One region of the Streptomyces sp. NPDC104309 genome, then DNA from elsewhere that is predicted to be linked to it. Evidence: riboswitches for the same ligand, from Rfam matches in the RefSeq annotation. Region 1 holds a riboswitch; each other region holds the start of a gene.

Region 1 (3,325 bases):
CGGCCGGCGCGGCGCAGCCGGTGCACGGTCGTGGCCCGTTCGGCATGCTGGGTGGCCAGCTTCCTCGCCCGTTCCGCGTCGCCGCGCGCCACCGCGTCCACAATGGCTCCGTGCTCCGCCCAGGAATCCACCGGGCGGGCCGGCTGATCGACCACGTACATCCAGGCGATCTTGTGCCGCAGCTGAGTGAGTGTCGCGATCAGGCTGGAACTGCCCGAGGCCTGCACCAACGTCTCGTGGAACCAGCCGCCCAGTGAGCGCAGGTCCTCCCCCTCGCCCCGCCCGGCCCGCTCCCGACCGAGCCTGACCAGACCGCGCAGCACCTTGAGATGCGCCTCGGTGCGGCGTTGCGCGGCGCGCGCGACACCCAGCGGCTCCAGCAGCGCCCGGACCTCCAGGAGGTCGGCGGCCTCCTGCTCGGTGGGCTCGGCGACACAGGCGCCCGCGTGCCGGCGGGTGACCACGAACCCCTCGGACTCCAGGGTCCGCAACGCTTCCCGCACCGGGACACGGGAGACCCCGTAACGGCGCGCCAGCAACTCCTCGGTGAGCCGGCTGCCGCGTGCGAAGACACCGGAGACGATGTCGTCACGGATTGCCGTGCATACCGAATGCGCCGGAATGCGCATGTCCGAACCTCCGCCTTAATCCCCGCGAAACGCAGCCGACCGACGCCTGTTCTGCGACTCTATTGCAATGCGGCCACATTTCCGATGCCAGGTGGAAATTCATGAATATCTTTTGGCCACAGAACGGTTCGGGGAGCAGGTACCGCGGGCGGGTGCGGAGGCCGGGCACGACGAAGGCCCCGGCGCGACGCCGGGGCCTTCGAAGGGGTGCTGCTGACAGGCCCCGGTCAGACGTTGACGCCGTGGGCGCGCAGGTACGCGACGGGGTCCATGTCAGAGCCGTACGAGGGCGTGGTCCGGGCCTCGAAGTGGAGGTGCGGCCCGGTGGAGTTGCCGGTCGAGCCGGAGAGGCCGATCCGCTGACCGGCACCGACGCTCTGGCCGACAAAGACGCCGATCGAGGAGAGGTGGCCGTACTGCGTGTACGTACCGTCCGTCATCCGGAGCACGATGTTGTTGCCGTACGCACCGCCCCAGCCGGCCTCGACAACTGTTCCTGCACCGACGGCGACGACGGAGCTGCCGGACGCGGCGTGGAAGTCGATGCCCGAGTGACTGCCGGAGGACCAGAGCGAGCCGCTGGACTTGTAGCCGGTGGTGACGTACGAGCCGGCGACCGGGAGCTGGTAGGCGCCCAGACGGGTGCGCTCGGCGGACCGGGCGGCACGCACCTTCTCGGCACGCGCCTCGGCCGCACGCTCCGCCACGGCCTTCGCCTCCGCGGCCTTCTTCTTGGCCTCGGCCTTGCGCCGGGCCTCCGCCTCAGCCTTGGCCGCGACATCGGCCTGACGCTTCTGCTCGTCGGCCTGGGCGGCGACCTGGTCGGCGAGTGCACCCTCGATGGCGATGATCTGGTTCAGACCGGTCTCGCTGACGGAGGGAGTCCCGGCGTCCGCGGCGAGGGCCGGCGAGGCCATGCCGCCGATGACTCCGGTGGTCGCCAGAGCCGCGGTGCCGGCGATCTTCGCGCTCCTGCGGGTCAGTCGGCTCGGGGCGCGATGCTTCCCGGTGGCACGGGTGAAAGCCATGGAGTGGCTGATCCTTTCCTTCCTTCTCGCCTACCGGGTTAGCTGACGGGTTCGGAGCAGGAAGGTCTCCTACGGACGCCCCGGCCTCACCGAGGATCAGGCATCCGATTCACCCCAGGGACTGCGTGGGTCCCCGGCTCCCCAGGCTCGCGCCTGACGGGGACTCGGCGATGACTGTCCGGTACGTCACGGTTGCGGCATACGAGTGGCGGACAGCCCAGCCGACGCTAAGCGGCGCCACTTTCATTCACCAAACGGACAGGCCGTTTTGTAGCGCATCCCACAGGGCAGACAGGCAACCACCCCACCAGAACGGACAAAAGGGAGACCCTGGCGAGATGTGACGCACAAGGACCTCCCTTCTGTTCCGGTATGCACACCTACGGCGAATCGGTGGACCTACCGGTGCGACCGGCACTCAGCCGGTGCGACCTGCTCTGCCGGATGCTCCGCTGCACCGACCCGCACATGGCCAGGAGCCCCGCCGGTGCCCGATCGAACGTGACAGTCAGCCGGCGATCTGTCACACGCGACCGGGCAGCCGGCCAGTCGGCGCCCGCACCCGCGCCGGGTCGGTCGTCCGGCATCCGGCATCCGGCATCCGCGACGGGGTACGACGACGGTCAGCCGGCGACCACCGACACCTCTCCGATGCCCAGCGCGCGGACCGGCTCCTCGATCCGCGCAGCGTCACCGACGAGGACCGTGACGAGCCGGTCTCCCGGGAAGGCGTTGACCACCGCTGCGGTCGCCTCGACCGTGCCGGTCTCCGCGAGCCTGGCGTACAGCTGTGCCTGGTAGTCGTCCGGGAGGTGCTGCTCGACCTGATCGGCGAGAGTGCCCGCGACGGAGGCCGCCGTCTCGAACTTCAGCGGTGCGACGCCCACGAGATTCTGCACGGCCGTCTCGCGCTCTTGATCGGTCAGTCCATCGGCCGCCAGGGTCCGCAGGACCGTCCACAGGTCCTCCAGCGCCGGTCCGGTGGACTCCGTGTCCACCGAGCCGCTGATGGCGAGCATCGCGGCGCCGGTCGCGCCCGAGGCGGAGTCCGGGGCCGACGACCGCAGCACCTGGGCGAAGGCCCGCACGCCGTAGGTGTAGCCCTTCTCCTCGCGCAGCACACGGTCCAGCCGGGAGGTGAGCGTGCCGCCCAGGCAGTACGTGCCCAGCACCTGGGCCGGCCACACGCTGTCGTGCCGGTCGGCGCCGATCCGGCCGATCAGCAGCTGCGTCTGCACCGCGCCGGGACGGTCGACGATCACCACTCGGCCGGTGTCGTCGGCGGTGATCGGCGGGGCCGGACGGGGCTCGGCGGCGTCGCCCGACCAATCGCCGAGGGTGTCGGCGAGCAGGGCGTCGAGATCGATGCCGGTGAGGTCGCCGACGACCACGGCGGTCGCCGTGGACGGCCTGACATGGGCGTCGAAGAAGGCACGCACGGCCGCCGAGTCGATCCGCTCCACCGTCTCCTCGGTGCCCTGGCGCGGGCGCGACATCCGCGCCGTGGCCGGGAAGAGCTCCTTGGAGAGCTGCTTCGCGGCTCGCCGGGCCGGATTGGCCTGCTCGTGCGGGATCTCGTCGAGCCGGTTGCGCACCAGCCGTTCGATCTCGCTGTCGGCGAAGGCGGGCGACCGCAGCGCCTCGGCGACCAGCGCGAGCGCCTTGGCC
Region 2 (3,325 bases), on a different contig from region 1:
CGAGGCATCTCCTTCTGGGATATGACACTGGTTGTGCAGGGTCACTTTGGCCTTGCGACAAGAGCCTAACCGGCCCGGCCCGCTCAGTCGGACTACCGCCCGTCCCCTGGGACGAAAAAGGACCCAAGAGCGAGCATTACGGGGCGAACGGCCAGAATTTTACTGGCCAGTAACTACAGAAGTTGAACGATCACGCACCGATGGGGCCATCCCGGAGCCCGCCTCGCGCGGTCCGGCACCGGCCCGTACGGACGCGATACGGAGGCGACGCGCCCCGCAGGGACGGAGCTGCCGCACACTCCGCCGGGACGGAGCTGCCGCACACAGAGAGGTGACGCACCTCGCGGAAGCAGGGGTCACACGGAAACCCCGGCCCGGCGCGTACGGGGGAACGCGCGCCGGGCCGGGGTGCTCAGGGAGGAGAGATCCCGGACTACTTCGTCAGGTGCAGCTGCTGACCCGGGTAGATCAGGTCGGCGTCCTTGACGATGTCCTTGTTCAGCTCGAACAGCCGCTGCCAGCCGCCCTTGACCTCGTGGTCGGCGGCGATCTTGCTCAGGGAGTCGCCGGAGACGACCTTGTACTCGCCGTCGCCCTTCTTGACCTTCTCGCCGGTCGGGGTGGTGACGGTCTTCTTCGCCTCGGCCTGCGGGGCGGCGGAGCGGTCCGAGCGGTTGGTGGCGGGGGCCTCGGTGCGCTCGGCCTTCTTCGGCTGGGCCTGCTGGGTCGGCCGCTCGGGCGCGGCGGGGGCGCTCTGCTGCTGCGTGGCGCCGGAGTTGGTCTTCGAGGAGGAGCCGGTGTCGACGCCCGGGTTCACACCGTCGTTGCGCAGGTTGCCGGCGCCGGCGCAGCCCCAGGCACCCGGGCCCTGCATGGCGAGGAGCTTCTCGGCGGTGGCGATCTGCTGGGCCTTGGTGGCCAGGTCGGCACGGGAGGCGTACTGCGTACCGCCGGCGGCGGCCCAGCTGGACTGCGAGAACTGCAGACCGCCGTAGTAGCCGTTGCCGGTGTTGATGGACCAGTTGCCACCGGACTCGCACTGAGCGACAGCGTCCCAGGTGGCGACGGAGGCGGCGGAGGCACCGGTCGCGCCCATCAGCGGAACGACGACGGCGGTACCGGCGACACCGGCGAGCGTGGCGATACGAACGGCCTTGGACGGGCGGCGGTGCTTGCCCTTGCTGGAAAGCAGCATGGAACTTCTCCTCACCGACGCCTACGAGGTGAGCTGTCGGGTTCGGGCCAAGTGAGTTGCCCGGTCGCACGTCCTAGCACGCGACTTCACCCCAAGCCGTCCCTGACCGTCTTTCGGCGATCGGGCCGGCGCTTACCTGGGTCCCCCGCTCCTGCCTACGGCGCTTTACGCGTCTGTTCCCTTCGACCGACGGCAGGATTCGGCGTGACGGTCGACGGGGCCCGCGGTGCGAGCGGTTCCGACCGTAAACATAGGCAACCCCCACATTCAAAGATGGACACATCGGACAATCAGCCCTTACTTGCATCTGAGGAACCATCGTTTCCGCAGGTGGGAGGCGCTACGGAAGGGCCCCCCGAGCGCGACACGCCAGTTGACGTAAAGAGACCCATGTCTCACTTACGCATAAGTGGACATAGGTCCCTGAACTACCCCGGTTCTTGAGGCTCTATTAGCCGATTTTCAGACTGTCCTCAGTCGGCCTTCACATCGAGACGGAGGCTCTGGCCAGGAAGGATGAGGTCCGGGTCGGAGCCGACCGTCCCCTTGTTGGCCTCATAGAGCGCGGGCCAGCCGCCGGGAACCTTCTGTGCATCAGCAATCGCCCAGAGGTTGTCGCCGGAACGGACGGTGTACGCGCCGTCGGCGACCGGCGCGCCCGCGTCGCGCGCGTCGCCGCCGCCACGGGAGGCATGGCGGCCCGACTCGCGGTCGAGGCCGCCGTCCACGTCCCGGCTCTCCTCGGGGGCCGGAGCGCCGCGATGCTTGCCATGCGTACCGCTGGACGAGTCGGATGTACGGGGCGAATCGGATGCCTTGGAGGACGGACCCGTGGACGGGGCGGCCGACTCGGTGGCCGAAGGCTTCGCGGAGGGGACCGCCTTGTCCGCCTTCTTGTCCGCCTTCTTGCCCGTCGGCTTGCCCGTCGGCTTGTGGGCGGCGCCCGAGGGCGCGGCGGCATCGGACGGGGTCGCCGACGCGCCGTCAGCCGGCTCCACACCGTCCGCCGTCCCGGCGGAGTCCGTGACCCCCGGGTCGACACCCGGCAGCGTTCCGTCCGTCGCGAGACCGGAGATGACCGCACAGCTGGGCCACGCCTTCGGCCCCTTGTCGGCCAGGACCTTCTGGGCCACGGCGATCTGCTGCACGCGGCTGGCGAGGTCGGCACGCGGGGCGTACGACTCGCCGCCGTACGCCTTCCAGGTCTCCGGCGAGAACTGCAGACCGCCGTAGGAGCCGTTGCCGAGGTCGGCGCTCCACATGCCGCCGCTCTCGCACTCGGCCACCCGGTCCCAGGTCGTGGCGTCGGCCGCGTGCGCACCGGCCGCGCCGAGCAGCGGGATGGCGATGGCCGAGCCGGTCACGCCCGCGGCGACGACGATGGCGGGTGCCTGACGAGGGCGACGGTGTCTGCCGTTCGCGGAGCCCATGGGGTTGCCTTCCGTGTGACTGACGAGTGACTGGTGAGTCGAACGGTGAACCTAGCGGGACTCGAACGCGTGTCACAAGTCGATGCAGCGCAGATCACGTGAAAGTCACAGAGTTGACAGAGTGTCATCTTGTGTCGTCGCGACCCCCGGCGCGAACTCCACGGGCAGGGTGCGCAGTCCACGCATGATGAGTCCGCCACGCCACCGCAAATCGGTAGGTTCCACCGCAAGTCGCAGGTCCGGAAGGCGCCTCAGGAGCGTGGCGAGCGCGGTCTGTCCCTCCAGCCGGGCGAGTGGCGCTCCCAGGCAGTAGTGGATGCCGTGCCCGTATCCGAGGTGCTGATTGTCACGCCGTGCGAGGTCGAGCGTGTCGGGGTTCTCGAAGCGTTCCGGATCGCGGTCGGCGGCGGCGAGTACGACGAGCACGGGGTCGCCGGCCGCGATGTCCTGCCCGCCGAGCGTCAGCGGATCGGTGGCGAACCGCCAGGTCGCCAGCTCCACCGGGCCGTCGTACCGCAGCAGTTCCTCGATCCCGGTCTCCAGCAGCCCGCTCTCCCCCGCGTCGAGGGAGAGGTGCAGCCGCTCGCGCTGCGCGGGGTCGCGCAGCAGGGCGTACACCCCGTTGCCGATGAGATTGACCGTCGTCTCGAAGCCGGCGAAGAGGAGGATGAAGGCCATGGCCGCGGCCTCGTTCTCGGTG
Region 3 (3,325 bases), on a different contig from region 1:
GGACAGGATCGTCTGCGTGGAGCGGTAGTTCTGCTCCAGCAGGATCGTCGTCGCGTTCGGGTAGTCCTCCTCGAACTGGAGGATGTTGCGGATGGTCGCGCCGCGGAACGCGTAGATCGACTGGTCCGCGTCACCGACGACACACAGCTCGGCGGGGGCGTCGCCCTCGCCGGCCGGGCCGACCAGTTCGCGTACGAGGGTGTACTGGGCGTGGTTGGTGTCCTGGTACTCGTCGACCAGGACGTGCCGGAAGCGGCGGCGGTAGTGCTCGGCGACATCGGGGAACGCCTGCAGCAGGTGGACCGTCGTCATGATGATGTCGTCGAAGTCCAGCGCGTTGGCCTCGCGCAGCCGGGACTGGTACATCGCGTAGGCCTGGGCGAGGGTCTTCTCGAAACCGTCCGCGGCCTGACCGGCGAAGGTCTCCTCGTCGATCAGTTCGTTCTTCAGGTTGGAGACCTTGGCGGTGAACGACTTCGGCGGGAAGCGCTTGGGGTCGAGGTCGAGATCACGGCAGACCAGGGCCATCAGCCGCTTGGAGTCGGCGGCGTCGTAGATCGAGAACGACGAGGTGAAGCCGAGCTTCTTCGACTCGCGGCGCAGGATGCGTACGCACGCGCTGTGGAAGGTCATGACCCACATGGCGTGGGCACGCGGTCCGACGAGCTGCTCGACGCGCTCCTTCATCTCGCCCGCGGCCTTGTTGGTGAAGGTGATCGCCAGGATCTGGCCGGGGTGCACTCCGCGCTCGGCGAGGAGGTGGGCGATCCGGTGGGTCAGCACCCGGGTCTTGCCGGAGCCCGCCCCGGCGACGATGAGCAGCGGGGAGCCGGCGTGGACCACCGCGGCGCGCTGTTCGGTGTTCAGCCCGTCGAGGAGCGCCGCGGAGTCGATGACGGGGCGGTGCGCGCCGTCACGGTAGTACGCGTCCCTGGGCGGCGCGGGCCCGTCGAAGACGCCCGCGAAGAGGTCCTCCGGCACCGCTTCGGGTGCGGAGTCCTCGGGGGGTGGCGGGGGCTCTTCCTCCGAGTGCTGGAGGCCGGCCAGGAAGCTGTCGTCAAAGAGGCTGCTCATCGCTTGTCGAGTCTAGGCCGCCGCACCGACACGTGGCTGCCGCATGGCGAACCGCACCCGACCACCGGGCACACAAAGAGACCGGACACCCACGCCCCGTAAGGAATTCCGGGCCTCGACCGGCCCCGTCGCCCCCGCCCCGCGAAGGTCACGAAAATGTATCGGGCATATCGAACATCGACCTTCACAGCAGCACCATGGATTGGCTAGCGTGCTCGACCGGGCGGCCCGTACCCCCTGAGGCGAACCACGCCGAGCGGGCGCCCGCGCCGAATCCGGGCTGTCCTCGCGGACGTTCGGAACCGGGGACCCACACGCACCACCGGGGTGAATCGGTCCGTACCCCCACTCGGACCGTAGGGCAGCCTTCCGTTCCGCCCGAACCCGACAGCTAACCCGGTAGGCGGTCCACGGAAGGAGATGCCGGCCTTGGCGTCGCATCGCAAACCGCGTACCCGGGTGCGCACCACCACACCGGCCGTCGGTCTCACGACGGCCGCGCTGGCGTCCGTGACCCTGCTCTCCACGCAGAGCGCCACGGCGGCGCCCGCTCCGAAGCCCAGCATCGAGGACGTCCAGAAGAAGGTCGACGACCTCTACCGGCAGGCGGGCACCGCGACCCAGCGGTACAACCAGGCGAAGGAGGACTCCGCCGCCCAGCGCGCCGAGGTCGACGCCCTCCTGGAGGACGTGGCGAGGCGCGCCGACAAACTCAACGACGCCCGCAGGACGCTCGGCGCCTACGCCGCCGCGCAGTACCGCACCGGCTCGCTCACGCCGAGCGCCACCTTCTTCCTGGCCGACGACCCGCAGTCGTACTTCGACCAGAGCCAGCTGATGAACCGCATGACGGCTCAGCAGCAGAAGGCGGTCACGGACTTCCGCGCACAGCAGGTCAAGGCCTCGAAGAAGCGCGCCGAGGCGGTGCAGAGCCTGGAGACGCTGACCACGACACAGACCACGCTGCGCACCAGCAAGCAGAACGTCCAGCGGAAGCTGGGCGAGGCGCGCGCGACGCTGTCGAAACTGACCGCCGAGGAGAAGGCGCGGCTCGCGGCGCTGGAGCGGAAGAAGGAGGCGGAGGCCAAGCGCAAGGCGGAGGAACTGGCGCGGCAGCAGGCCGCCGCCAAGGCGGAGGCGGACCGCAAGGCCGAGGAGGCCGCGAGGAAGTCGGGGTCCGGCGGCGGTACGGGGACGGGCGCCGGGACCGGCTCGGACAGCAGCGCCACCACCAAGGCGGAGAAGGTCCTCTCCTTCGCCAGGGCCCAGCTGGGCAAGCCGTACGTCTGGGGCGCGACGGGTCCGTCCTCGTACGACTGCTCCGGACTCACCCAGGCCGCGTGGAAGGCGGCGGGCGTCGACATCCCGCGCACCACCTGGGACCAGGTGAAGATCGGCACCAAGGTCGCCACGGCGGATCTGCGTCCGGGTGACCTCGTCTTCTTCTACGACGACATCAGCCACGTCGGCATCTACAAGGGCGACGGAATGATGATCCACGCGCCGAAGCCGGGGGCGAATGTGCGCGAGGAGTCGATCTACTACATGCCGATCTACGGCAGCGTGCGGCCGGCGTAGCGGCCCGCTCCCCGGCGGCCGGCGCGTGGGCCCGCCCCGCGCGGCGGCCGGGCCGGGCATTGTCCTGGCCGGGCACCGTCCCGGCCGCGATCCGCAGACCTCGTACCGCGGCCCTCAGAGCTCAGGGCCCGGACGACGGCCCCCGGCTGCCGGACGCCGGGCCGCGGTCCTCCTCAGGCCTTCGGGCCCTCAGGTCCAGAGCGTGGCGATGAAGATGTTGGCGAGCGTCAGCCCGCCCACCGCCGCGAAGGCGCCCTTGTCGACCTTCTCCTCGTCCCGCTTGATGTAGACGAGCGCGAGGACGACGACCAGGAGCAGCAGCTTGACCCCGATCTTTATGTTGTTCACGTGGTGGTCGTCGGCCTCGTTGAGCCCGACCAGCGCGACCCCGGTGACCAGCATCGTCAGCGCGCCGTGCAGCATCGCCGGGACGAACCGGGCCGCGCCCGCGCCCATCGCCTTCATCTGGGTCAGGAAGCCGCCCAGCAGTGAGGCGATACCGATGATGTGCAGTGCGACGAAGGCATGAATGAGTACGTCCATGAGGCCGCAGCCTAGCCCCGCCCATATCACCACTCCGCAGGCAGGTACGGCTTCCTGGCGCTTCACTCGTGTCTGCACCAATTGCCTGACTCTGTTGTCATTTTTCCGATCAGACAGAGACAGTGCCACG
Region 4 (3,325 bases), on a different contig from region 1:
TGGTCCAGGAGTCGTCCACGTACGGCGAGATTGGCGTACCTGAAATTCCCGTGCGCGGAGCCTTCGGTGCCCGTCGCCGTATCGGGGTCCGGGAGCTGGTCCGCGAGAAGTACCGCGAACCGGTCCGCCCAGCCGACGAAGGTCCCGTCCGGGCCGGGGTCGCCGACTCCCTCGGTGAAGCTGTCGCCAATCGCCGCGTACGACCCGATGACACCATGTCGGTTGATGACGCCACGTTGATTTCTTCTCGAATCGTCTGCCACAAACGCTTATCCTGCACCGTCGAATGTGACCTACGCGACCGTAATAAGGGGTTGACGGGTGGTGAGATAGACCACCCGGTCAGGTTTTGGTAAAGGGGGAATAAGCAGAAGGGGCGGTGCGCCACCGCGCACCGCCCCTTCTGTGTGGCTCGGGTCATGCCTTGTCGTTCAACTGCCCGGCAGTTCGGCTCAGACGTAGATGCCGTGCGACGCCAGGAAGGCGATCGGGTCGATGTCCGAACCGTACGCCGGGCCCGTGCGGACCTCGAAGTGCAGGTGCGGTCCGGTGGCGTTGCCGGTGGCGCCCGAGAGGCCGATCTGCTGACCGGTGCTCACGGACTGGCCCGCCGAGACGGAGATCGAGGACAGGTGGCCGTACTGCGAGTAGTGGCCGTCGGCGTGCTTGATGACGACCTGGTTGCCGTACGCGCCACCCCAGCCGGCGGTGACGACGGTGCCGGAGGTGATGGCCTTCACGCTGGTGCCGGTGAAGACGGGGAAGTCGATCCCGGTGTGGCTGCCGCTGGACCAGTTGGAGCCGGAGGCGCGGTAACCGGTGGTGTGGTTGCCCGGGACCGGGTGGGCGTAGCCGGAGCTGCTGCTCCGGGCGGCCGGGGCGGAGGTCTTGGACTCCGTGACCGTCGAAACCTTGGCCGGGGCGGACTTGGCCGGCGCGGACTTCTCCACGACCGAGGGGGCCTTCGAGGGGAGGGCCGCGCCCGTGCCGACGCCGGTGGACGCGGCGTCGGCCGACGCCTTGCCACCGAGCGTCAGCTTCATGCCCGGGAAGATCAGACCGGGGTTCTCGCCGACGACCTCGCGGTTGTCCTGGTACAGCTTCTGCCAGCCGCCCTCGATCTTGTGCTCGGCGGCGATCTTCGACAGGTAGTCGCCGGAGACGACGGAGTAGGTCGTGGTGGCGGCCTGCTTCTGTGCGACCGGCTGGGCCGGGGCGGCGTGCGCGGCGACGACGGAGGCGGACTGCGTGACGGCGGCCGGGGCGGCCTGCTCCGCGGCGTGGGCACCGGTGGCGCCGAGCAGCGGCAGCGCGATGACGGCGCCACCGGCGCCTGCGGCGGCGACACCACGGGCGATGGTGCTGGACTTCGTACGGCGATGCTTACCCGATATGGGCATGGGGTGTTTCCTCTCCGGCGCCTACGAGGTGAGCTGTCGGGTTCGGGCTGGAGATGCCCGGCCGCGCTGAGCGCGGCTTCACCCCGAGCCGGCCGGATTTCTCCGATCGGCGGCCTACCTGGTTCCCCCGCTCCTGCCACACGATGAGTGGGTGCGAATTCCGGGCGGCGGCAGGATTAGGCGGTCCGACCGGATTGACGGTGACCGTAAGCGAGTCGGGACAGCGAGAACAAGCCTCCGGCTCCGTACCGGAATCCGCGCCAGGAATTCAGCGCGGAATTCCGGTCACACTCCGTGGATTAAGGATCTTGAATTTCCGCGCCGCGCACGGACTGCCCGACCGCTCCGTCAGCACGCACCGTCACGGATATGATCCCGCTCACGAGAAGGCGACCATCTCCCTGACAAACAGAGCCCGTTAGTGCTAAATCGGCTCATTACGGACACCCATGTTCATCGCTCGCGCCGGAGCCTCAGCACCCTCGCGTCCAGATCCCCCTGAAGCCCGGTGTGCAGCCCCTGGTGCAGCAGCACCGAACCGTGGTGCACCACCCCCGTGTCCAGGCAGGCGTACGTCGCCGCGGGGTCGAGCCCGCGCAGCCTGAGGGCCGGGGGCCGCTCCCCGTACCTCTGTGCCTCCAGCCACATCAGGACCACGGCCTCCTCCCCGTGGATGTACTGGACCGCGCTGAGTCCGCCGCGCGGGGCGCGCAGCCGGTACAGGGCGCCGTGCTGCACCACGGACCGGATCTCCTTGTAGAGGTCCACCCAGCCCCGCGCCTCGGCCAGTTCCCCCGCACTCCATTCGGTGAGGTCCCCGCCGACCCCGAGCACACCGGCCATCGCGCTCACGAAGCGGAAGCGCAGCGAGCTGACCCGGTTGTTGAGCTGGACGTTCGGGCTGTCGGTGACCCAGGCGGCCATCACCCGGGCCGGATGGATCTGACCGAAGCCCTCCTGGATGGCGAGGCGGTCGAGCGGGTCGGTGTTGTCGGAGGTCCACACCTGGTCCGTGCGGGACAGAATCCCCAGATCGACCCGGCCGCCGCCGCCCGAGCAGGACTCGAAGGCGACCGAGGGGTGCGCGGCCCGTAGCCGATCGATCAGCGCGTACAGGGCGTGCACATGCTCGACCCAGAGCTTCTGCGGATACTTCTCGCCCGGCCAGCCCGCATCGGTGAAAGAGCGGTTGAAGTCCCATTTCACATAGTCGACGGGCGCACTGGAGAGCAACGTGTCCAATTGCTCGTAGAGATGGTCCCGCACATCGGCGCGGGCCAGATTGAGCACCAGCTGATTACGGAACTCGGTGCGCGCCCGACCGGGGAAGTGCTGCACCCAGTCCGGGTGTGCGCAATAGAGATCGCTGTCGGCATTGACCATTTCCGGCTCGACCCAGATGCCGAACTGCATGCCGAGACCGTGCACTTCGTCGGCGAGCGGCTTCAGCCCGCCGGGGAAGCGGTCCGGATTCGGCGTCCAGTCCCCGAGCCCCGCCCGGTCGCTCGTGCGCCGCCCGAACCACGCGTCGTCCACGACGAACAGCTCGACCCCCATCGCCGCGGCCCGCTCGGCGAGGGCGCGCTGCTGCCCCTGCGTGATGTCGAAGCCGGTCGCCTCCCAGGAGTTGTAGAGCACCGGCCGCAGGCTCTGCGCGTCCGGAATCACATGGGCCAGCTGCCAGACGTGCCAGGCCCGGCTCGCCCCGCCGAACCCCTCCGCGCTCCACAGCCCGGCGAAGACGGGTGTGACGTAGGACTCCCCCGGTCCGAGCAGCAGCAGCCCGGAGTCGTCGTGGCCGGCGCCACCGGTGATCTGCACGAGCCCGTCGGGGAGCCGCTGTACGGAGATCCGCCACGACCCGGACCAGCCGAGCGCACAGCCGTACACCTCCCCGCTCTCCTCGGTCGCCGCACCGTCGGCAT

Evidence for each region. Region 1 has a riboswitch for cyclic di-AMP ahead of ACZ68L_RS24500 (M23 family metallopeptidase). Riboswitches for the same ligand answer to the same signal wherever they lie in the genome.
Region 2: linked by a shared signal. The riboswitch ahead of ACZ68L_RS03625 (transglycosylase family protein) and the one ahead of ACZ68L_RS24500 (M23 family metallopeptidase) in region 1 are both predicted to bind cyclic di-AMP.
Region 3: linked by a shared signal. The riboswitch ahead of ACZ68L_RS22465 (C40 family peptidase) and the one ahead of ACZ68L_RS24500 (M23 family metallopeptidase) in region 1 are both predicted to bind cyclic di-AMP.
Region 4: linked by a shared signal. The riboswitch ahead of ACZ68L_RS35085 (M23 family metallopeptidase) and the one ahead of ACZ68L_RS24500 (M23 family metallopeptidase) in region 1 are both predicted to bind cyclic di-AMP.

What each region holds. Positions count from the first base shown of each region.
Region 1 is NZ_JBVJMV010000017.1:52,946-56,270, forward strand. Features, by position in the region: gene ACZ68L_RS24495 (GntR family transcriptional regulator) at 1-629, opposite strand, end outside; gene ACZ68L_RS24500 (M23 family metallopeptidase) at 857-1,657, opposite strand; cyclic di-AMP (ydaO/yuaA leader) riboswitch at 1,671-1,837, opposite strand; gene ACZ68L_RS24505 (M16 family metallopeptidase) at 2,281-3,325, opposite strand, start outside.
Region 2 is NZ_JBVJMV010000002.1:405,627-408,951, reverse strand. Features, by position in the region: gene eno (phosphopyruvate hydratase) at 1-1, opposite strand, end outside; gene ACZ68L_RS03625 (transglycosylase family protein) at 434-1,195, opposite strand; cyclic di-AMP (ydaO/yuaA leader) riboswitch at 1,199-1,368, opposite strand; gene ACZ68L_RS03620 (transglycosylase family protein) at 1,669-2,625, opposite strand; gene ACZ68L_RS03615 (cytochrome P450 family protein) at 2,731-3,325, opposite strand, start outside.
Region 3 is NZ_JBVJMV010000015.1:29,549-32,873, forward strand. Features, by position in the region: gene pcrA (DNA helicase PcrA) at 1-1,074, opposite strand, end outside; cyclic di-AMP (ydaO/yuaA leader) riboswitch at 1,332-1,496, shown strand; gene ACZ68L_RS22465 (C40 family peptidase) at 1,495-2,652, shown strand; gene ACZ68L_RS22470 (hypothetical protein) at 2,842-3,195, opposite strand.
Region 4 is NZ_JBVJMV010000035.1:73,374-76,698, forward strand. Features, by position in the region: gene ACZ68L_RS35080 (SGNH/GDSL hydrolase family protein) at 1-263, opposite strand, end outside; gene ACZ68L_RS35085 (M23 family metallopeptidase) at 453-1,400, opposite strand; cyclic di-AMP (ydaO/yuaA leader) riboswitch at 1,404-1,564, opposite strand; gene ACZ68L_RS35090 (alpha-galactosidase) at 1,854-3,325, opposite strand, start outside.